One region of the Agrobacterium sp. DSM 25558 genome, then DNA from elsewhere that is predicted to be linked to it. Evidence: predicted binding sites of a transcription regulator. Region 1 holds the regulator's gene; each other region holds the start of a gene.
The links. Region 1 encodes PhoB, which activates phosphate uptake and scavenging genes when phosphate is short. Its sites were predicted from a motif close to TGTCATNNANCTGTCAT; they were not measured.

Region 2: DSM25558_RS12085 (HAD-IIA family hydrolase) is a predicted target of PhoB. The motif match lies at 2,120-2,136, and genes of this name have one in related genera.
Region 3: DSM25558_RS00380 (LTA synthase family protein) is a predicted target of PhoB. The motif match lies at 3,563-3,579, and genes of this name have one in related genera.

The regions. Positions count from the first base shown of each region.
Region 1 is NZ_FMUD01000014.1:63,072-70,482, reverse strand. It holds gene DSM25558_RS13625 (substrate-binding domain-containing protein) at 1-661, shown strand, start outside; gene pstC (phosphate ABC transporter permease subunit PstC) at 932-2,416, shown strand; gene pstA (phosphate ABC transporter permease PstA) at 2,413-3,735, shown strand; gene pstB (phosphate ABC transporter ATP-binding protein PstB) at 3,750-4,565, shown strand; gene phoU (phosphate signaling complex protein PhoU) at 4,660-5,376, shown strand; gene phoB (phosphate regulon transcriptional regulator PhoB) at 5,408-6,091, shown strand; gene DSM25558_RS13595 (cold-shock protein) at 6,472-6,681, shown strand; gene DSM25558_RS13590 (hypothetical protein) at 6,912-7,133, shown strand; gene DSM25558_RS13585 (DUF6481 family protein) at 7,171-7,411, shown strand, end outside.
Region 2 is NZ_FMUD01000012.1:4,512-11,922, forward strand. It holds gene DSM25558_RS12070 (ABC transporter permease) at 1-283, opposite strand, end outside; gene DSM25558_RS12075 (ABC transporter permease) at 280-1,203, opposite strand; gene DSM25558_RS12080 (metallophosphoesterase family protein) at 1,196-2,059, opposite strand; gene DSM25558_RS12085 (HAD-IIA family hydrolase) at 2,210-2,938, shown strand; gene DSM25558_RS12090 (MurR/RpiR family transcriptional regulator) at 2,968-3,825, shown strand; gene ppk2 (polyphosphate kinase 2) at 3,968-4,885, shown strand; gene DSM25558_RS12100 (DMT family transporter) at 4,962-5,858, shown strand; gene DSM25558_RS12105 (DUF3597 domain-containing protein) at 5,913-6,389, opposite strand; partial or broken gene DSM25558_RS12110 (metallophosphoesterase family protein) at 6,562-7,073, shown strand; gene DSM25558_RS12115 (hypothetical protein) at 7,116-7,388, opposite strand; gene DSM25558_RS12120 (MurR/RpiR family transcriptional regulator) at 7,411-7,411, opposite strand, start outside.
Region 3 is NZ_FMUD01000001.1:75,837-83,247, forward strand. It holds gene sthA (Si-specific NAD(P)(+) transhydrogenase) at 1-675, opposite strand, end outside; gene DSM25558_RS00375 (DUF1003 domain-containing protein) at 921-1,460, opposite strand; gene DSM25558_RS00380 (LTA synthase family protein) at 1,574-3,508, opposite strand; gene DSM25558_RS00385 (NAD+ synthase) at 3,733-5,412, shown strand; gene DSM25558_RS00390 (glyoxalase superfamily protein) at 5,453-5,830, opposite strand; gene DSM25558_RS00395 (TolB family protein) at 6,017-6,844, shown strand; gene DSM25558_RS28060 (Thivi_2564 family membrane protein) at 6,913-7,080, opposite strand; gene DSM25558_RS00400 (OsmC family protein) at 7,208-7,411, shown strand, end outside.

The sequences.
Region 1 (7,411 bases):
CAAGCTTGAGCCAAAGGACCTGTACCTCGCTCTCGCGGCTGAAGTCGTCAAGGACGGCAAGCTTGTTGCCAACCCTTACAAGAAGTGGTCGGAAATCAACAAGGAACTGCCAGACGTAACGATCGCTGCTTACATTCCTGGTTCTAAGCACGGCACACGCGAAGTCTTCGAAGAGAAGATCATGGCTGACGGCTGCAAGGAAGCTAAGGCAACCGACGCTCTCAAGACCCTTGTTCCCGATGCCAAGCAGGCTGCTGCAAAGTGCATCGCAGTTCGCAAGGACGGCGTTGCTGTCGACATCGACGGCGACTACACAGAAACGCTCGCTCGCATCGACGCCAACAAGACCGGCCTCGGCGTCTTCGGTCTCGCATTCTACGAAAACAACAAGGACAAGCTGAAGGTTGCGACCGTCAGCGGCGTTGTTCCTTCCACTGAAACCGTTGCAAGCGGCAAGTACCCTGTTTCCCGCCCACTGTTCTTCTACGTCAAGAAGGCACATGTCGGCGTTATCCCAGGTCTGAAGGAATATGTAGAGTTCTTCACATCCGACGAGATGATCGGCCCTGACTCTCCACTGGCCAACTACGGCCTGGTTGCTGCACCAGAATCCGAGCGCAAGGAAATCCGCGCGCAGTTCGAAGCTGGCAAGATCATGTAATCCTCTCGGAGGGCGCGGCATTTGTCGCGCCTTCCACCCATCTCCGCTGGCAAGGTCTGTGTGGGTTGATAGATCCTATTTATCGTATGGCGAAGATGTCGATAAATACGACGTATCTACCCGGAATGCCGAAGCCAAAAGGAAATACGGCACCTGTCGCGAAACCACTGGGTCCATAAGGTCCAAGACGGTTTTCGGATGATCCGATGTGCAAATAACAAAGCTGCCTGATACCGCATCCCCGCTCATGATGCGCCGAGGAAAGTCTCCATGAACACATCCATACTTTTACTTATATTGGCGCTGATCGGCGTAGCCAGCTATATGCTTGGTTCACGCCGTGCCATCGCTCTGGCTGGTGCCCGTCCATCCTCCATGCATTCGCGACCTGGCTATCACGGCTGCTACGTTCTCGTCTGGGCCGTTCTTCCCGCAGCGTTTATTCTGGCGCTTTGGCTGGCTGTCAGCCCGTTTGTCATCACGTCGGCGGTGCGCGGCGCGTTTCCAGATGACATCAAGGCTCAGTCCGAAGCACAGCAAAGCCTGAACTACGGCATGGTCGGTTCAATTGCGCGTGGTCTCCAGCGCCTGACGACGGATGAACTTTCGCAGGCGAAAGCCGATCCTGCCACCTTGCGTCCATTGCTTGGCTCCAAGGGTGTGGCGATTGCGGGTGATCCGCAGCCTTACATGGTCGAGGCCGCTGAAACGCTCAACACGATGACGTCAACCAGCCGGATCGGAATGGTGGTCGTTGTGCTGGTTGCGGCAATCGCCGGCGCGTTCTATGCCATGCGCGGCATTGCTCCCCGGTTCCGCGCTCGAAACATGGTGGAGAAGGTCATTCTCGGAGCGCTCGTGGTGGCATCGTCCATCGCCATTCTCACGACCATCGGCATTGTTCTGTCGATGCTGACGGAGGCGATCCAGTTCTTCAACATGGTTCCGGCTCACGAGTTCTTTTTCGGAACCGTGTGGGACCCGCGCTTTGCCGCTGCTGGCACCACCGACAGTTCCGGCCAGTTCGGTCTGATACCGCTGTTGGCTGGTACACTGTATATCGGCTTCGTGGCCATGCTGGTGGCTGTTCCTGTGGGTTTGTTTTCAGCGATCTACATGGCTGAATACGCCACGCCGCGCTTCCGCTCCGTCGTCAAACCGTTGCTGGAAGTGCTCGCCGGTATCCCGACCATTGTCTATGGCTTTTTCGCCCTGACCACAGTCGGTCCGTTTCTTCGCGATATTTCCTCGCAGATCAACGGCCTCACCACCGGCGACTATGCCAGCTTCATCCAGGCACAGAGCGTCATCACAGCCGGTTTCGTCATGGGTATCATGCTGATACCCTACGTCTCTTCGCTGTCAGATGACATTATCACCGCTGTTCCAGGGGCGATGCGTGACGGTTCGCTCGGGCTTGGCGCGACGCGCTCGGAAACAGTCAAGAAGGTCATCCTTCCGGCCGCTCTTCCCGGCATCGTGGGCGCTATCCTGATGACCGGATCGCGTGCCATCGGTGAAACCATGATCGTGGTGTTGGCTGCCGGTGTGGCCGCCCGCCTGCAACTCAATCCGTTCGAGCCGATGACCACTGTTACCGTCAAGATCGTCAGCCAGTTGACGGGCGACCTTGAGTTCACGTCGCCGCAAACACTGGTTGCCTTTGCGCTTGGCATCACACTCTTTGCCATCACGCTATGCCTCAATATCTACGCGCTCTACATTGTGCGCAAATACCGGGAGCAGTACGAATGACCGACGTCGTTACTCCGGGCGTCATCGCCCCAGCCGCAACGAAGAAGGTCCGGCGCGATATCGGCATCAAACGCCGCTACGCCTCCGAGCGCCGCTTCCGCACCTACGGTCTTGCCGCCATCACCTTTGGCCTGCTGTTTCTGTTTCTTCTGCTTTGGTCGGTTGTCGGCAAGGGCTATACGGCGTTCCAGCAGACCATGATCACGGTTCCGGTCGAGTTCTCCGAACAGATCATCGATCCTGACAATGTCCGCGCCCAGAACCCGGCAAAGCTGGCGACGGCCAACTATCCGGTCATCGCTCGCAATGCGGTTGCAAAGGCACTCGGCGTGTCGCTGGATGACCGCACGGCCCTGCGCTCCGTCAATGCCCTGATCTCGGATAGCATCCGTGCTCAGCTGCGCGACGTCGTGGTCAAGGATCCGAGCATCATCGGCACCACGCGCACGGTTTCCCTTCTGGCGTCGGGCGATCTCGATAGCGCCGTCAAGGGCCAGATCGATCTCTCCGTCAACGAAGCCAACCGCCGCATTTCGGATCAGCAACTCGGCTGGGTCAAGCAACTGACCGATGCTGGGCAGCTTGCGAAGCAGTTCAACACCGGCATTTTCTTCAACGGCGCATCCAGCCGTCCGGAAGCATCGGGTGTGGGCGTCGCACTGATCGGCTCCTTCTATATGATGATGATCGTGCTGGTGCTGTCGCTGCCCATCGGTGTCGCCGCATCCATCTATCTGGAAGAGTTCGCGCCGAAGAACCGTCTGACGGATCTCATCGAGGTCAATATCAACAACCTCGCTGCCGTTCCTTCGATCGTTTATGGTCTGCTCGGTCTGTCTGTCTTCATCAACTTCCTGGGTTTCCCGCGCTCGGCCTCGCTGGTCGGCGGTCTGGTGCTGACATTGATGACGCTGCCGACCATCATCATCGCCACCCGCGCGGCGTTGAAAGCCGTGCCACCATCCATCCGTGCTGCGGCTCTTGGCCTTGGCGCATCGAAAATGCAGACGATTTTCCACCATGTCCTGCCGCTTGCCATGCCCGGTATTCTCACCGGTACCATCATCGGCCTGGCGCATGCCCTTGGCGAAACCGCTCCCCTGCTGCTCATCGGCATGGTCGCCTTCGTCGCGAATTATCCGACAACACCCATGGACCCGTCTACGGCCCTGCCGGTGCAGATTTACATGTGGGCGAACGAAGCAGAACGTGCCTTTGTCGAAAGAACATCTGGCGCTATCATCATCCTGCTCATGTTCCTCATCGTCATGAATGTTGGCGCAATTCTGTTGCGTCGCCGCTTTGAACGGCGCTGGTAGAGGGAGCTAAGGCTATGAACATGTTGTCGGAAGCAGCAGTTGAAAAGGCGCTGGACAAGAAAATGAATGAAGTTTCGTATAAGATGATCGGCAAGGACGTTTCCGTCTATTACAGTGAGAAACGTGCCCTTTACGATGTGAACCTCAACGTTCGCGAAAACACCGTTACAGCTCTGATCGGTCCGTCCGGTTGCGGCAAGTCGACGTTCCTGCGCACCTTGAACCGCATGAACGACACGATCGATGGCTGCCGGGTCGCTGGCAAGATCACGCTCGATGAAGAAGATATTTACGATCCGATCATCGATGTGGTGGAACTGCGGGCCCGCGTCGGCATGGTGTTCCAGAAGCCGAACCCGTTCCCGAAGACGATCTATGAAAACATCGCCTATGGTCCGCGCATCCACGGTCTCGCCCGCAACAAGGCGGATATGGACCAGATCGTAGAAGCCAGCCTGCAGAAGGCCGGCCTTTGGAACGAAGCGAAGGATCGGCTGCACGAATCCGGTACCGGTCTGTCCGGCGGTCAGCAGCAGCGTCTTTGCATCGCCCGCGCCATTGCCGTTTCGCCTGAAGTCATCCTCATGGATGAGCCTTGCTCGGCGCTGGACCCGATTGCGACTGCCAAGGTCGAGGAGCTGATCCACGAACTGCGCGCAAACTATACCATCGTCATCGTCACCCACTCCATGCAGCAGGCGGCCCGCGTGTCTCAGCGTACCGCCATGTTCCACCTCGGCCATCTGGTCGAAGAGAACGATACCGACAAGATGTTCACCAACCCGGATGATCAGCGCACGCAGGACTACATCATGGGTCGCTTCGGCTGATCCCATTGTCTGTTGTGTGATGAGACATCCACGCCAACCCGCTTGAGCCTGGTCAGGCTTGCGGGGCGGCGTCACGAAACTGGAGAATTCGACCATGCCGACACATTCCCACATCATGTCCGCCTATGATGACGAGCTGAAGTTCCTCACCCGCCGGATCGCCGAAATGGGTGGCCTTGCCGAACAGATGTGCGCCGACGCCGTGCGTGCGCTCGTCAATTCGGACTCCGCCCTGGCGCAGAAGGTGATCTCGGACGACACCATTCTGGACCATGCCGAACGCGAAATCGGCGACAAGGCGATTGTCACCATCGCAAAGCGCCAGCCAATGGCCGCAGACTTGCGTGAAGTCATCGGGACGCTGCGCATCGCAGCCGATCTCGAACGCGTGGGCGATCTTGGCAAGAACACCGCCAAGCGTGTTCTGGCCGTTTCCGGCACCGGCGTTCCGCGCAAGCTGGCGCGTGGCATCGAGCATCTCTCGGAGCTGGCTCTGGTCCAGCTCAAGGAAGTCCTCGACGTTTACTCGACCCGCTCCGTAGAAAAGGCCCAGGCCATCCGTGAACGCGACGAAGAAATCGACGCGATGTACACATCGCTGTTTCGCGAACTGTTGACCTATATGATGGAAGACCCGCGCAACATCACCACCTGCACGCATCTTCTCTTCTGCGCCAAGAACATCGAGCGCATCGGTGACCACGCCACCAACATCGCCGAAACCATCTACTACATGGCCACCGGCAGCCAGCCGGAAGGCGAACGTCCAAAGGACGATAGTTCCAACACGCTCGGCGCAGTCACCGAGTGAATTCCTTATAAGACTGGCGGAGTCCCTAGCCATGGTGCCGAAAATCGCAGTTGTCGAAGATGAAGAGGCGTTGAGCGTTCTTCTTCGATACAATCTGGAATCCGAAGGTTACGACGTGGATACTATACCGCGTGGTGACGAGGCGGAAATCCGCTTGCAGGAACGCACACCGGATCTTTTGATCCTGGATTGGATGCTGCCGGGCGTTTCCGGCATCGAGCTTTGCCGCCGTCTGAGAATGCGTCCTGAAACCGAACGGCTTCCGATCATCATGTTGACGGCACGCGGTGAGGAAAGCGAGCGGGTGCGCGGTCTGGCCACCGGTGCCGACGACTACGTGGTCAAGCCCTTCTCCACGCCGGAACTGATGGCGCGCGTCAAGGCCATGTTGCGCCGCGCCCGCCCGGAGGTTCTGTCTTCGGTTCTGAAATGCGGTGACATCGAGCTGGATCGCGAAACCCACCGCGTTCACCGCAAGACCCGTGAAGTGCGGCTCGGACCAACCGAATTCCGTCTGCTGGAATTCCTGATGGTGTCTCCCGGTCGAGTTTTCTCGCGCTCCCAACTGCTTGATGGCGTATGGGGTCACGATATCTATGTGGATGAACGCACTGTAGACGTCCATGTCGGCCGCCTGCGCAAGGCGCTCAACTTCTCCAACATGCAGGATGTCATCCGTACCGTACGCGGCGCGGGTTATTCCATGGAAGCCTGATATGGGGCAGGGAGCATTGGTTTGCTCCCACCAGAAAACCGAGATACGTCATGCTAATCTAAATATAACACCGCTCCGAAAGGGGCGGTGTCTTGCGTTATCTTGTCCCGTGAAAGTACCACAAAGCCCTTTCGGGTCGGGCTTTTGGGATCGATATGAAAAGCCCGTCAAACCCTAAATTGAAAATTTCGGAATTATAGGTTTGACTATAGGGCGATAACCGTCTATCAATGGCTCATCGATCTTTTGCTTGCTGAGCTTTGGTTACCGCGCGATTAGCACCGCGCTTTGAACTAACCCTTCCTTTCAAAAAAATCGCTGTACTCGCACGTAGGGCTTCTGTCCTGCGATCTATAACATATGCTTTGAAAGGGTTCATTATGACCACAGGCACAGTAAAATGGTTTAACTCCACCAAGGGCTTCGGCTTCATTCAGCCTGACAACGGCGGCACAGACGCATTCGTACACATCTCCGCTGTAGAGCGTGCAGGTATGCGCGAAATCGTTGAAGGCCAGAAGTTGAGCTACGACCTTGAGCGCGACAACAAGTCGGGCAAAATGTCTGCTTGCAACCTGCAGGCTGTATAATACGGAATCTGCTTTCCATTGACCACGGATGTACTGGCACTGTTGAAAGCATGAGACCAATCGAGGTCAGGCAGGTTGCCTGGCCTTTTTTTGTGCCGCTCGGCGGCCAAGCGCTTGAAGGTATTGCATCGTCGAGATGCACGAATACGCTTCAGGGACTAAATCTGCGTATCGTTCTTTTTAAAAAATCGATTCCGATTTTCAGTGCGATGCGGTAAGAAGGGAAATCCATGTCTGACGCTCACAGCAAATCTCGCAAGCAGGCTGAAATCGCCTTCGGTGCCACGCAATCGCAGTTTTTTGCGCGCGGCCGTGCCGTTGATGAACTCAACTCCATTGCCCAGGCTCGCGACGAAAAGACCATCCGGTTGCGCGAAGCGCGGCTTGCGAAAGAACTGGACGACAGCATGAAGCCCGCAATCATCCCAACGAAACGCGCCAAAAAATCCTGACCCCCGGTCGGCGTGACGCATCAACTGGAATAGAGATTTGAGAAACACTAGAAATATCAAGAACAACGAAGTTTCCGAACGTCGCGGCGCTGCCGCGGAAGCCAAGGCCGCTCTGTTGAAGGCCTATCGCGAAGCCAAGGAAGCTGCCGCACCGACGCTCGAAGCAAAGCAGGCGGAGCAGATTGCTGTTGCCGAAGCACGCAGAGCGCGTCAGGCTGAACGAGACGCGCAGAAGCGCGAGGAAAAACGTCGCCTTGAGGCAGAGGCCGCAGAACGCG
Region 2 (7,411 bases), on a different contig from region 1:
CCAGTTGATCCGTGCCGAGGGGATGGATGGCCATGGCTCTGTCAAAACTGATGGGTGGGCAAAGGCGTGCCAGAAGTGTCTGGGCGTTTGGATCGAAGGGCACCAACATCGGGCCGAAAATGGCCGCCAGCAGCACCAGTGCGAATGCCAGAAGATAGAGCCGCGTTGTCCAGCGCGCCTTGCTCCAAAGTTTCGCAAGCCCCTTGGGCGGACGGCGGCGTTCAATGGAGGCAACAGGCGATGACAGGCCAGTGGCTTTCAAAGAGGGAGCGATGTGGCTCATGATGCGGTCACCTTCACACGAGGATCGATAAGGGCATAGAGCAGGTCGATCAGCACTGACGTGACGACCACAAGGGTGGCAATCAAAATGACGCCGAACTGAAGCACGGGATAATCGCGGCCGATGGCAGAAAACACCACCAAATCGCCGATACCCTTGGTAGCAAAGACAGCCTCTACGACGACGCAGCGCCCGACCATGCCAGCCACTTGCAAGCCAATGACGGTAACCACCGGAATGGCGGCATTGCGCAGCGCATGTTTGCCGACCACCAGAAATTTCGGCATGCCTTTGGCACGTGCAGTGCGGATATAATCCTGGCCCAGCACATCCAGCATGGCGTTGCGGGTAAAGCGGATGATCTCCGCCAGCATCAGCGCCGATAGCACCAGCGCCGGCATCAGGAAATGCAGTGCCGTCATTGAGCCGGAACTGGGCAACCAGTGCAGTTTCAGCGAAAACACCAGGATCATGATGATGGCGAGCACGAAATTCGGCGTGGCATAACCGATGAAGGCCAATCCCATGATTGCCGAACCGATGGCCTTTCCGCGTTTGAGCGCGGCGGCAATGCCAAGAGGCACGCCAGCGACGACTGAGATAAAGAGCGCGTAGGCAAACAGTTGCAGCGTATTGGGCAGACGTTCGGCATAGATATCGACCACCGGGCGGCGCTCGTAGAAGCTCAACCCCATGTCGCCGTGCAGCAATCCGCCAACGAAGCGGAAAAACTGCACCCAGAGCGGTTGATCCAGGCCGAACTGCTGAACCATGGCGACCTTGGTCTGCGCATCCGTACCCGGGGGCAGCAGATAATCCATGGCGTTGCCAGAAAGACGCGTCGCAAAGAACACCGCCGTCACGACAAAGCAGAGTGTTGCGAGTGCGCCAAGTATCCGGCGCGCCAGAAAATCAAGCACGTTGGCGCTCCATCTCGACAACGCGCTCTTCAAATGGCTGCATTGGCGCGACCCACGGGCGATCACCAGATTTGCGGAATGGCAAACGAGCGTAGAACGGATCGTTGCCATGAACGTCGATGGTGAACTGGTCACCCGTGATTTCCAGGGCGGCATAGGCGGCGGCCGTCAACGGCATGGTGGTGAACCGTTCGCTCAGCGACTGGATGGTGACGTGCTGGATATTGCCGACGTTGGTGACGGTGTTCCAGTGCACATGGCCGGATAGCCAAAGCGCGGCCTTTCCGGTCACTTCCACGGCGGCGCGCACCACGTCATGGTCGGGATAGGTCGAATATTGCGCATTACGCTGGAAGTAATAGTTGCCGATCTGGGAATGACCCGACAGCGGCACATGTGTGGCAATGATGGCCGGACGCTCGTCGGCGTTCAGAGCCTCTACCAGCCAGTCGAGATGCTCCGATGCCCTGTTAAAACCGGTGCCCATGGTGATTTTGACGTTTGGCTGCCATGCGATGAGGCGAACATCGCCCAGATCGGTCACACTGCTGGCCATCGATTGTCCGAAAATAGCTTCGTTGTCAGCAATGCTCAAGTTTTCGACGTCGTGATTGCCGATCACATGCACCCTTTTTCCGGGGAATGTCTTGAAGATTTCGGCCACTTCGGAAGCCACGCGGTAATCATCGGCATGGGTCGTATCGGAGATATGATCGCCCAGATCCAGCACCAGATCGACATTGTCTGCCGTCGCGCGATCAATGAATTGCTGCAGCACTGGCAGGCCGTTCCAAGCTGCGTCCTTGGTATGCGACTGAGGTCCGTGATGGATATCTGTGATGATGGCGATCTTCATGGCTTGCTCCTGATGTCAGGGCTTCTGGCCCGTCCTGATCGGCAGGATTAAACCTCTTGCATGACACTATTATGAATTAGTCTCATTTTTATTTACGGTTGACATTGAGCTTATCTCAATTCACATCAGACATGAAAACGAGGGATTAACGTGTCTGAATTTGCTTTTGATGCCGGTGGTTATCTGATCGATCTTGATGGTACGCTCATCAGCGGGCGAGTGGTTCTGCCGGATGCACGGTGGCTGCTGAAACAGGTGGAAGACCACTATATGGTCGTTTCCAACAATGCCGAGCATACGCCGGACCAACTGTCTCGCATGTTACGTAGCCTTGGCCTGCCACTTGCCAGCGACCGGATCATTCTCGCTGGCACCACGGCCATTGACTGCATCGCGCAAAGACATCCCGGCGCATCCGTTTTGCTGTTAGGCAGTGCTGGCTTGCGCAATTATGCCCGACGCAAGGGACTTAGGCTGCATCAGGAACGGCCCGACATCGTGCTCGTTACGCGCGACCGCAACTTTTCCTACATCAAGATTGCGACTGCTGCGGAGGCTCTTTGTGATGGTGCCGCGTTGTTCGTAGCCGCCCCGGATCTCAGTCACCCCGGGCCCACTGGAAAGCCCGTTCCGGAAACCGGGGCGTTGGCGGCTGCTATCCTTGCGTGTGCAGGCCCGCGCGAATACACAGTTATCGGCAAGCCGGAAAGGATATTGTTCGAGATGGCCTGTAAGCGACTGGGCGTGACGCCTGCTGATGCGGTCATGATTGGTGATAACCCGCAGACGGATGGCCTTGGTGCAAGTCGCGTCGGCATGCAGTTCTGGCAAGTGGATAACGGATTGTTGCGACGTCCCATGCGTCAAGCAGCAGAGTAACGGGAATTCTCATGGCATCGGATAAGACAATGAATAGCCAGGACTTCGCAGGCGTCGTCGACCGCATTCACGCGGTGCGCAAGGATCTGGCCCCCACCGCCGGTCGTATCGCGGATTTCATCACGCTGAATGCGGCAGAAGTCGTGCATATGTCAGTAACGGAAGTCGCGGAGCGCACTGAAGCCAGCGAAGGCAGCGTTATCGGTTTTTGTCAGACGATCGGCGCGCGCGGCTTCCAGCAGGTGAAAATCTCGCTGGCCCGTGAATTGGTGCAGCCCGTTCAGTTCATCCACGAAGACCTGACGCTGGAGGACGACACGGCATCGGTCATCGAAAAAGTGTTCCAGTCTGACATGCAAGCGTTGCGTGACACGCAAAAAGCACTTGATGTCCGCGCCCTTGCAAAAGCCGTCGAGGCCATACGCAAAGCAAAGCGCGTTGAGGTTTTTGGTATCGGCAGCGCGGCGACGGTTGCCGAAGACACCAATTACCGTTTGCTGCGCATTGGCATTCTGTCCCGTGCAAGCGTCGACAGCCACGTGCAGGCAATCACCGCCGCACTGGCTGATAAAGACACAGCAGTGATCACCATTTCACATTCCGGTGCCACAGTTGAAACTTTGACCGCAACGCGACTGGCCAAGGAAGCCGGTGCGACGACAATCGCGATCACCAATTTCGGCAAGTCACCACTGCTTGCCTTTAGCGACATTGTTTTGAACACATTGGCGCGAGAGACCCAGTTCCGCGCCGAAGCAATGACCAGCCGCATCGCCCAGCTTGCGATCGTCGATGCGCTGATCGCCTGCCTCGCATTGGCCGACTATGAGCGGTCCGTGCAAACCATCGCCAAGACTTTTGACGTTTTATCTACGAAACGGGTTTGAGCGCCAAAGAGCTTTCCACACACGCAATGGCTCATGTTTGTGAACGTTACGTATTCATCGACAGGAGGCGTCATCCGGCTGACACAAGTCTCGCATTACAACATGTTCAATGTGGACAACGCAATCTCAGGAGAGACGGCGCATGAATATCAGTGACCCAAGCCAACTTGACCGTATCAAAGCGGAGATCGTCGACAGTTTTGACGAAGAGCTGGAACTACAGATGGATGAGGACCGGCTGGATGACCTAGCTGCTGAGAGCATGAAATCCGCCCCCGGCAGGCTTCTCGACCGCAAGGTCTACTTCCAGGAACTGTTTCGTCTTCAGCACGAACTCGTCAGATTGCAGGATTGGGTTCAGCACCAAAAGCTCAAGGTCGTGGTCATTTTCGAAGGGCGAGACTCTGCCGGCAAGGGTGGTGCCATCAAGCGTGTAACCCAACGGCTCAATCCACGCGTTTGCCGCGTGGTTGCCCTGCCGGCTCCTTCAGAGCGCGAGCGGCATCAATGGTATTTCCAGCGTTATGTGCAACACCTGCCAACCGCAGGTGAGATCGTCCTGTTCGATCGGAGTTGGTATAATCGCGCAGGCGTCGAACGCGTCATGGGCTTTTGTACGGCAGATGAGCTGGAGGATTTCTTTCAATCGGTTCCGCAGTTTGAAAACATGCTGGTTCGCTCGGGCATCATCCTGATCAAATATTGGTTCTCCATCACCGATGAAGAACAGGAATTTCGCTTTAACATGCGCATTCAGGACCCGTTAAAGCAGTGGAAGCTGTCGCCGATGGATCTGGAAAGCCGCGTCCACTGGGAATCCTATACGAAAGCCAAGGAGGAAATGCTGGAGCGGACCCACAAACCGGAATCGCCTTGGTGGGTCGTCGATGCCGTCGACAAGCGCAAAGCGCGCTTGAACTGCATCTCACATCTGCTTCAGCAGATTCCCTATGAGGATGTTCCCAAACCATCCATCCATCTTCCGGAACGCGCCCGCAACTCCGATTACAATCGCGCTCCGGTTCCGGCAGAAATGTATGTGCCGGACATCTTCAGATGACAGAAAGGTTGTAGGACACGGTGACTTCGCATCAGCTTGGCCTTATCCACGCTTCGAGAATCGACGCGAGGCACTGATGACTTCCAATCAAGGTGAGACGAGACCGATGAGAGGCATTGCCCTCGCATCGGCAGGCTACGCCTGTTTTTCATTGCAGGATGCAATCGTTAAATGGTTGGTTGCAGATTACAGTGTACCGGAAATTCTCTTTTTCCGAAGTCTCGTCATCGTCTTAATCGCTGGTTCGCTCGCCTGGTACAGGAAACACCCATCCATATTGAAAAGCAAATACCGCGGAACGGTGGTTTTGCGAGCGATTTTAATGCTTGTGGCTTGGATGCTTTTCTACAACGCGGCCAGAGATCTGGGGCTTGCTGAGCTGACAACGCTTTACTTTTCAGCGCCTATCATTGCCATATTCCTTTCGATAGCAATGCTGGGAGAAAAGGTCAAAATAGGACGCTGGGTCGCCTGTGTCGCCGGGTTCATCGGCGTTTGCGTCGCAGCGAACCCAACCCACTCGCCCAACTTGATACCCGCAGCAATGTCCCTCGCCGCCGGTTTCTGCTGGGCATTGAGTACGATTTACATTCGCCTTGTGAGCAGAACCGAAACAACGCTCACGCAGATGTTCGCCACGAGCCTTTTATTCGGACTTGCCTGCGCAGCATCTTTTCCGTGGATATGGAAAACACCGGACGCAACGGGATGGGCACTGATGACGGCCCTTGGCTTGGTCGCAGCTCTTGGTCAGTATCTGCTTTACGAAGGTTTTCGTCACGCACCGGCTTCTGCCTTGGCACCTGTGGAATATACAGGCCTGATATGGGCATTCTTTTACGGGTACATTTTCTGGGCGGAGATACCGACCGCGAACGTCTTTGTAGGCGCGCTCCTCATAATCACCTCAAGCCTCATTCTGATATTTTGGGAACGCCGCGTAGAAAAGGGTGGAAATGCCCGTCAAAGCTGACGTCGTTTCCACCCATCTAAATTCTGCACTTCTGAGGAAAGTTACGCCCTCAGATCAATCAAGCAGTTCTGCTGGCACCTTGCCACCGTTTTCCGAAAGCTTCTTGAGGAGTGCCTTGTGAAGCCAGGTGTTCATTTCTGCCGAGCCATTGAGCTCGCCCGTGTATCCTAGCTCCTGCGCAAGCTCTTTGCGTTCGGAGAGGCTTGCATCCATGCCCAAAGCTTTCATAAGGTCGGTAATGGAGTGCTTCCAGTCCAGCTTCTGGCCGCTGTGCTTGACCGCGGCGTCAAGCTGGGATGCAACGTCAACGGAATGAGAGCCGGATGCCGTGGGTGCCGATGGCATCGAAGGCGAAGCGCCTGCTGTCGAGGGCACAGTCTGCCCGGTTCCCCCCACTGGCGGCGCGGTTGTCGCAGCTGGTTCGGAGATAGACGATGGTGCCGGGGTAGGCTCTGCCGCTGAAGGCGACGCAGGTGCTGCATGTGCAGAACCTCCAAATATGGCGTCCCTGATCTTGTTGAAAATGCTCATGATGTTTTCTCCTCACACTGATGTAACTGCAAGGTCCAACGGAGGCTGCGCCACATCCGTTCCGAAGAAATATAAGAAAAACCTAACGAAATCTTCGGGGTCATCGTCAATCGCACTGCAAAAAGACCGGATTGATGTTGGAAACGAAGGTTCCGGTCGCTATTTAGAGCCTATGATCTTCTTCACGTCCGATACGCATTTCAGCGACCCCCGCGTTCTTCGAATTGATCGTAGGCCCTTTTCCAACATGGCAGATCACGATGAGGCGCTGATCGCGAATTGGAACAATGTTGTCGGCCCGCAGGACGAGGTCTGGCATCTTGGGGATTTCCGACTAGCGGCAATGGAGACTGCGACGAACTTCTCTCCAGATTAAACGGCCACAAGCATCTCATCGTGGGAAACAACGACCCAGAAAGCACCACCACTGCGCCGGGATGGGCGAGCGTCCAGCAATACGCGGAACTCACGCTTGAGGGTCATCGCCTGATCATGTGCCACTATGCGTTTCGCACGTGGAACCAGATGGGGGAAAAATCGATCAATCTGCACGGTCACTCGCACGGGCGGCTAAAGCCCCTCCCCCGCCAGTTCGATGTGGGCGTGGATGCCCAGTGGCTCAAGCCGGTGACGCTTCAAAATATCCTCGAACGGAAACCGCACTGGGGGGCTGATTGTCACTGACGAAGCTGGCAATGGCCACTCCTTCTACGCTGACAGGTCAGCTCAGAGTTCTGGAGTGATGGAGAAACCCAACACGAACTCGATGACTTTCTCGGAGGACATTTCGCAAGGCTTCAGTATCGCAGCACCAGATTTTATCCTGTAGAGATTAAAGCTGACAATATCTGTCCCGGCAAGTTTCTCTGCGAACAGCCAGATGCGTCTACCATCTGCAGACCGTTTGATCGTAGCGCCCCATAGATGACCATCAAATTTGCCCCGCACATAGCCGTCTGGAATTCGAGAAAGTGCGCTCAAGAAAGTGGCGTCTGTCATCTGAGGCAACAAAGGTATGAACT
Region 3 (7,411 bases), on a different contig from region 1:
CAGCTGATAGGTGAAGTCCTCTACGATTTCCTTGTCGATGAAATCCAGCATCGTCGGTTTCGGATCGATGATGGTGACGGCAGTATCAAGCGCACTGAAGATCGTGGCATATTCGATGCCGATAACGCCTGCACCGATGACCACCATGGAACGGGGCAGTTTTTGCAGTTCCAAAATCTCGTCGCTGTCGATCACCGTTTTACCATCGAACGGCATATAGTCCGGGCGGAAGGGGCGGGTGCCGACTGCGAGCAGGATGCTCTTGCCCTTGACGAGAACGACTTCGCCATCGTCCTTGGCGATCTCCATCGTGTCGGAGGTGACGAAAGCTGCCTTGCCGCGAATATGGGTAACGCGGTTGCGCGCGAATTGGTGCTCCAGCACCTCGACCTCATGATCGAGCGTGATGAGCAGGCGGCGCCGCAGATCTTCCGCGCTGATTTCCTGCTTCACACGGTAGGAGCGGCCATAAAAGCCACGCTCGCGCCAACCGGAAAGGTTGAGTGCTGTTTCGCGCATGGTCTTGGACGGAATGGTGCCGGTGTGAACCGATACGCCACCGACACGACTGCCTTTTTCGATGACCAGGACTGTTTTATCCAGCTTGGCGGCTTGGATGGCAGCGCGTCTGCCAGCGGGACCACTGCCGACAACAACAAGATCATATTGGTTCATGAAAAAGACCTCGGAACAGAAATTCGATTTCCGGACTGAATGGTTCCAGCGCGGAGGCGTCGCTGCTCGGAAAAGCGTGATGCCATTCTGATACGGAAGTGATTCCCGCGTCGCTGCACCAAGAGTGCAATGCAACAAATGCCCGCGTCAATCTGTAGCGGAAGAATCTGACGGATTCGTAACCAATGCAGAAAAAGGCGCAAAATGAATATCGATTTACGAAAGAACTGTTGCGCGTGTGCAAGTCACGGCACGTCGGGTCGGTTATCCCGGCGTGTGTGAAGCTTTGCGATCTCTTCTCGCAGCGCCACGAGCTCTGCAAGCACCTTCACGTCGATCTTTTCGTGCAGGGACAGGACCTCGAGTTCCGACTTGAGATTGACCTCGTAATCCTTGGCCGCTTCGAAACGGTCGCGCGTGCCCTGGCGGTTCTGCGACATCATGATGATGGGTGCCTGAATGGCCGCCAGCATGGAGAGGATGAGATTGAGGAAGACGAAGGGGTAGGGGTCGAAAGCCTGCGTCGTCATCACCACCGTATTGATGATGGCCCAGACCACCAAAAACACCAAGAAGCTGATGATGAAGCCCCAGGAGCCGCCAACGCGGGCGATGCCGTCTGCAAGCCGCTCTCCGAATGTGGAGTTCTTTGAAAAGGCGGCGTTCGTATCTGTCGAAATGAGTTTCCGCTGATGCGCGACGTCGAGAATGCGGCGCTCCACCTCTCCGATCTCTTTGGACGATCTTTTGAAATGAGAAGCGATGTAATCGGGGATAGCGGGCATTCTTCGATCTCCAGCCAAGGCTCGGAGCCGCCCGGTACGACGGTCCGATGTTCTTGACGAGTAACCGGCACCAATACCGAATTCAAACGAATTCGGTATTGTGATCATCGCGATCAGCTGGATGGCTGAGCCGGATTGACCCAGGAAAACCCTGGAAAGAAACGGTCCTTGCCGAATTGTTTGCCAAACATCATATCGAATTGAAGCTGGCGATATTCGTTGATGGCAGAGGGCACCGACATTGAGCCCGTTGCCCAGTCCGGCACGGCTGAGCCATCCTTTTCCATCAGCATGTGCCGGTCGATGACGGAGTAAGATGCCTGCACCTTGCCGAGAATACCGGTGTAGAAGGGATCATCGAAACCGGCTGTCTTCAGGACATGGTAAGGCAGCAGAGATGGGCTGATCGTTCCGATCCTGTTGTGCAGACCGGTCTTCGAAGACCACACGACCAGCGGCGTCTCATGTTCTTTTTTCATAGTGTCCAAGGGCGCGCGGCGGGTCGCGACCATATCGGCCATGTGACCGCTTTCCACATAGACCTGACCCAGCGGCGGCAGATGATCACCGAAGAGAACAATCACCGTATCGCGCTCGCGGTTCTTCGCCCATTCGATCAGGCGGGCAAAATTGTCATCCGCTTCCGATACGCCCTGGGTGTAGGTGGCGAGTGCGTCGGTTGCGCCTTCCGAGAGGGAGCCGTTGACCGAAACGGTGTTGGCTGCATAGCGGTTCGGCTCGTAGGGCCCATGTCCCTGAAGGGTGACACTGAAAAGAAACAACGGACTTTCCGCTGCATCGACCGTTTGCATGATCTCCGATGTCAGAGCTTCATCCGACGCGAAGATGCCGCGCTTTTCCATGGCGGGGAGCGTTTCTTCCGATCGAAACTCTTCGAAACCGAAGGATTTGTAGACTTCGCGGCGGTTCCAGAACCATTCCTGAAACGGATGGATGGCAATGGCAGAGTAGCCTTCGTTCCGGAAGAAGGTGGCAAGCGATGGCACTGGCTGGCGCACATATTGCTGATAGGGGATGCTGCCATAGGGCAGGAAGGCGTTGGAAAAACCCGTCAGCGCTTCGAACTCCACATTGGCCGTCATGCCGCCGAATTCGGGAGAGAAGACGTGGCCCGATTGCCTGCTTCGAATTGTCGGCATGGGGTCTCGGGAAAGCGAGACATTGGGCAACCTTGTCGGGTCCCATAGCGATTCGCTCATGATCATGATGACATCAGGCAGGGTGCTGTAATTGACGGCATAGGCCGAGCCATCCGAGACGATGTCGGAAATGGTATTTTCACTGTAGCCTGCTGGGGCCGACACCTTGGCCATGGGAATGTTGAACGCAAGCGCCATCAGGAACCCATTCTGGCGGTAGTTTTCCTTCTGGTCCCACATCATCGGAATAATGTTCAGCCGATCTCGCATCCACGAATTCTGCGAATAGTCCATCAACGAGCCGAGGCCAACCAAAGGCGGAATTACCAGCGCCAGCCGCAAGACGCGCTGTGTTCGCCCGATGACGGGTGCATGATCACGGCAAAAACGCCACAACAGAACGGCCGAGGCAGCAGCCATGATAAGGCCGATCACAAGCGCAACAGCCGTTAACGGCTGGGCTTTCAGCATTGCCGGCAAAAGCTGCAAAATCTGGCGACCGAACAGAAGGTCGGAGGGATAAAGCGGGTCGGAAAGGTACAGTTGTTTCTGATGAGACATAAAGGCCGGCACCAGAAGGATAGGTGCAGCAATGAGTATCGATTGGTAATGCCTGCCAAGAACGGCATCGAGCGCCAGCAGAACCAGTACCACTGCAACCAGCGTCGTGATGCCGGGGCGGGTGGTAGAGGTGAGGAATGTGCCGACATCATGCAGCGAGCCGCGCGCGATCCACTCGGTGCAGACAATCAGCAAAAGCGCTACGAGCGTCAGGTTGAGAAGGGGACGTACATCGCCCAGAAATCTGGTAAGGTTCCATCTGGAAGGGCGTGAAAGAACGAGTTTCGTTCTTCCGGCGGCCGTTATCTTGGGCACCGAATTCCGCAATATCTTAAACTCCGGCAGTCTGTAATACGCCCCGTGAATCGGGTGTCATGAGGATGTCACGTAACTGTCACATAAGCGCAGTGAATGCGATATGAACTGTGCAGAATTCAAAGGTAGCCGAATAACCATTGCGTGAGGCGACTGTCGCTTCAAGGCCGCCATTTTTTGAAGCGAGTTTAACGGCCTGCGTTGCGCGGCGTGCGCAGCCACGGTAAATGAGAGTCATGAGCCAAGTACACACCAATCCCAATGTTTTGCGAATTGCCGTCGGGCAGTTCAATCCCACCGTCGGCGATGTCGCGGGCAACCTTGCCAAGGCCCGCGAAGCGCGTGCCGATGCGGCGGCGCAGGGCGCTGACCTGCTGCTTTTGACGGAGCTTTTCATTTCCGGTTATCCGCCGGAAGATTTGGTCCTGAAGCCATCCTTCCTGAAATCCTGCCTGAAAGCGGTGGAGGAACTGGCAGCCGAGACCGCCGATGGCGGTCCCGGTGTCATCATTGGTTTCCCGCGCCAGGGCGAGACGGGTCGGCACAATTCCGTTGCTCTTCTGGATGGCGGCAAGATCACGGCGCTACGCGACAAAGTGGATTTGCCGAATTACGGCGAGTTCGACGAAAAGCGCGTTTTTGCCGAAGGTTCGATTTCCGGCCCCTATAATTTCCGGGGTGTTCGCATCGGCATCCCGATCTGCGAAGAAATCTGGAACGATCTGGGCGTCTGCGAAACGCTGGCCGAAAGCGGTGCGGAAATTCTGTTGGTGCCGAATGGCTCGCCCTATTATCGCGGCAAGGTGGATGTGCGCCATCAGGTAGCACTGCGACAGGTCATCGAAAGCGGCCTGCCGCTGGTTTTCGCCAACCAGGTCGGCGGTCAGGACGAGCTTGTTTTCGACGGCGCAAGCTTCGCCTTCAATGCAGACAAGACACTGGCCTTCCAGATGAGCCAGTTCGAGAACACCCTTGCAGTGGTGGACTGGAAGCGCACGGAAAAAGGCTGGCATTGCAGTGAGGGACCCTTCTCGCAAATCCCCGAGGGTGAGGAGGCAGATTACCGCGCCTGCATGCTGGGCTTCCGCGATTATGTGAACAAGAATGGCTTCAAGAGCGTGGTTCTTGGCCTTTCCGGCGGTATCGACTCAGCCATCTGCGCGGCGATTGCCGTCGATGCGCTGGGCGAGGAGCGGGTACGCTGCATCATGCTGCCCTATCGCTATACGTCGGAAGACTCATTCAAAGACGCGGCAGATTGCGCCAAGGCACTGGGTTGCCGTTACGACATCGTCCCGATTGCCGAGCCCGTGGATGGCTTTCTGTCTTCACTGGCCGAAATGTTCGAAGGAACCGAAGAGGGCATCACCGAAGAGAACCTGCAAAGCCGCGCCCGCGGAACCATTCTCATGGCGATCTCCAACAAGTTCGGCTCCATGGTGGTCACAACAGGCAACAAATCGGAAATGTCCGTGGGTTACGCCACGCTGTACGGCGACATGAATGGCGGCTTCAATCCCATCAAAGACCTCTACAAGATGCAGGTCTATGCGATCTCTGCCTGGAGAAACAGTCACGTGCCGCCAACGGCACTTGGCCCTTCCGGCGAGGTCATTCCTGCCAACATCATTTCGAAAGCACCATCCGCAGAACTGCGCCCCAACCAGACCGATCAGGATTCGTTGCCGCCATATCCGGCGCTCGACGATATTCTAGAGTGCTTGGTGGAACTGGAAATGTCGGTGGAAGAGATCGTCGCACGCGGCCACGATATCGCAACCGTCCATCGCATCGAGCATCTGCTTTATCTGGCCGAATACAAACGCCGCCAGTCCGCGCCGGGTGTGAAGATCACCAAAAAGAACTTCGGTCGCGACCGGCGCTATCCCATCACCAACCGCTTCAGGGATCGGTAGAGGGAAAAGCGGCGCGGAACAGACCGCGCCGCCCGCATGCCTAGATGACTTGGCCCACATCGATCCGGTTTCCGTCCGGGTCTTCGAAAACGAATGCGCGCAGGCCGTAGTCCTTGTTTTCCAGTCTTTTGATAATGCGTAATCCATAGTCGCTGCAAAGGCGGTGGAGCTCATCCACATTGTTCACCAGCATATGCGCGACATTGAAGGACGCGGATTTGTAAGCTGGCTGCAACGTCAGATGCAACTCTGCCTCATCCCGCTTCAAGATCATGAAACCCACCGGGTCTCCGTTCTCAAACGTCTTTTGAAAGCCAAGCACCTTGGCATAAAAATCATGAGCTTTTTGGATATTTTTGACGGGAAGCATGGGTGCCACTCGGCCAAACCGAATGGTTTGATCAGCGATGGTCGTCATCGCGAGACCTCAATATTGGGAAAAGCCAGATCAGAGAATACGGGCGGTGCCGCAACGCTGCTGTCTTCCGTTTTTAAATTTGCAGGACGGTGCCTACGACAATAGGATCATAACCACGGTCTTAGCTGATGCAAATGAAATATGGCTTCTCAGCCTGTCCAGGATTGAAATGCAGTGGGAGGTACGATGCGCAGTTCCGTTGAAATCTTCAACATCCGCACCCGGGAAAACCGGGTTGTCTGGCAAACGCCGGAACTGTTCGAGGCACCCAACTGGTCACCGGATGGATCGTATCTTTTGCTGAACAGCGAGGGCTTGCTCTACCGCCTGTCACTGACTGGTGATGCGGCTATCGAAACGGTCTATACCGGTTTTGCGACGGAGTGCAACAACGACCACGGCATTTCGCCGGATGGTTCGCTCTACGCTATTTCCGATAAGGTAGAGTTCGGCAAAAGCACGATCTATCTGCTGCCTTCTGAAGGTGGTGCACCGAGGCTGATGACGCATAACTTGCCATCTTACTGGCATGGCTGGTCTCCCGATGGCAAAACTTTTGCCTATTGCGGCATTCGCGATCAGGTCTTCGACATCTACTCGATGGACATCGAGACGGCGACCGAGACACGCTTGACCCATGGTGAGGGGCGCAATGACGGGCCGGATTACTCCGCGGATGGGCAGTGGATTTATTTCAATTCCAGCCGCACGGGCGTAATGCAGATCTGGCGTGTGCGGGTGGATGGCTCGGCTGTCGAGCGCGTGACGGATAGCCCATATGGCGACTGGTTTCCGCATCCGTCACCTAGGGGTGACAAGGTAGTTTTCGTTTCCTATGACGCCGATGTCTTCGATCATCCACGTGATCTGAATGTGCGCGTGCGCATGATGGATACGGATGGTGGCAATGTGGAAACGTTGTTCGAATTGTTCGGCGGGCAGGGGACGATGAACTCGCCCAACTGGTCACCTGGCGGCGATGAGTTCGCCTATGTCAGATATTTCCCGGTCTAATCCACATACAAAAAGCCCGACCTCGATTTGAAACCGGGTCGGGCTTTTTTGTATATATGTCGGATCGATTAAAAGACCGCGAGGTACTTCAGCAGCGAAATAATACCGATGATGATGACGATAACCTGGGCGATCTGCTTCGCGCTGCCAGCAACCGGCAAACGGTTGATCAGCCAAAGAATGAGTACGATGACCAGAAATGTGATCAGAATGCTAACGAGTGTACCTGTAACCATGTGTCCCAGCTCCTATTTATAAATCTGTAACGGTCGATCACCGTTCCGTGAGTAAAAGCACAAGCTGGTATTTTGGTTCCATTGTGCAAAATGTAATTTTTGAGAATTCGAAATCAGGAATATTGGCGTGAGCGAAATCAGGGTGAAAAAGCGCGAGACTGGTGCCACCGCAACATTGGGGCGCAACGGCCATCCGCAGATCGCAACGCCGACTGGCGGTCAACTCGCCGTCGTTACAGCTGCGTCTGACCCGGGCTTCAATCCGCTGGACCTGCTCTACTCCTCGCTCGCCGCCTGCCTGGTGCTGAGCGCCCGCATCGCCGCCAGCCGC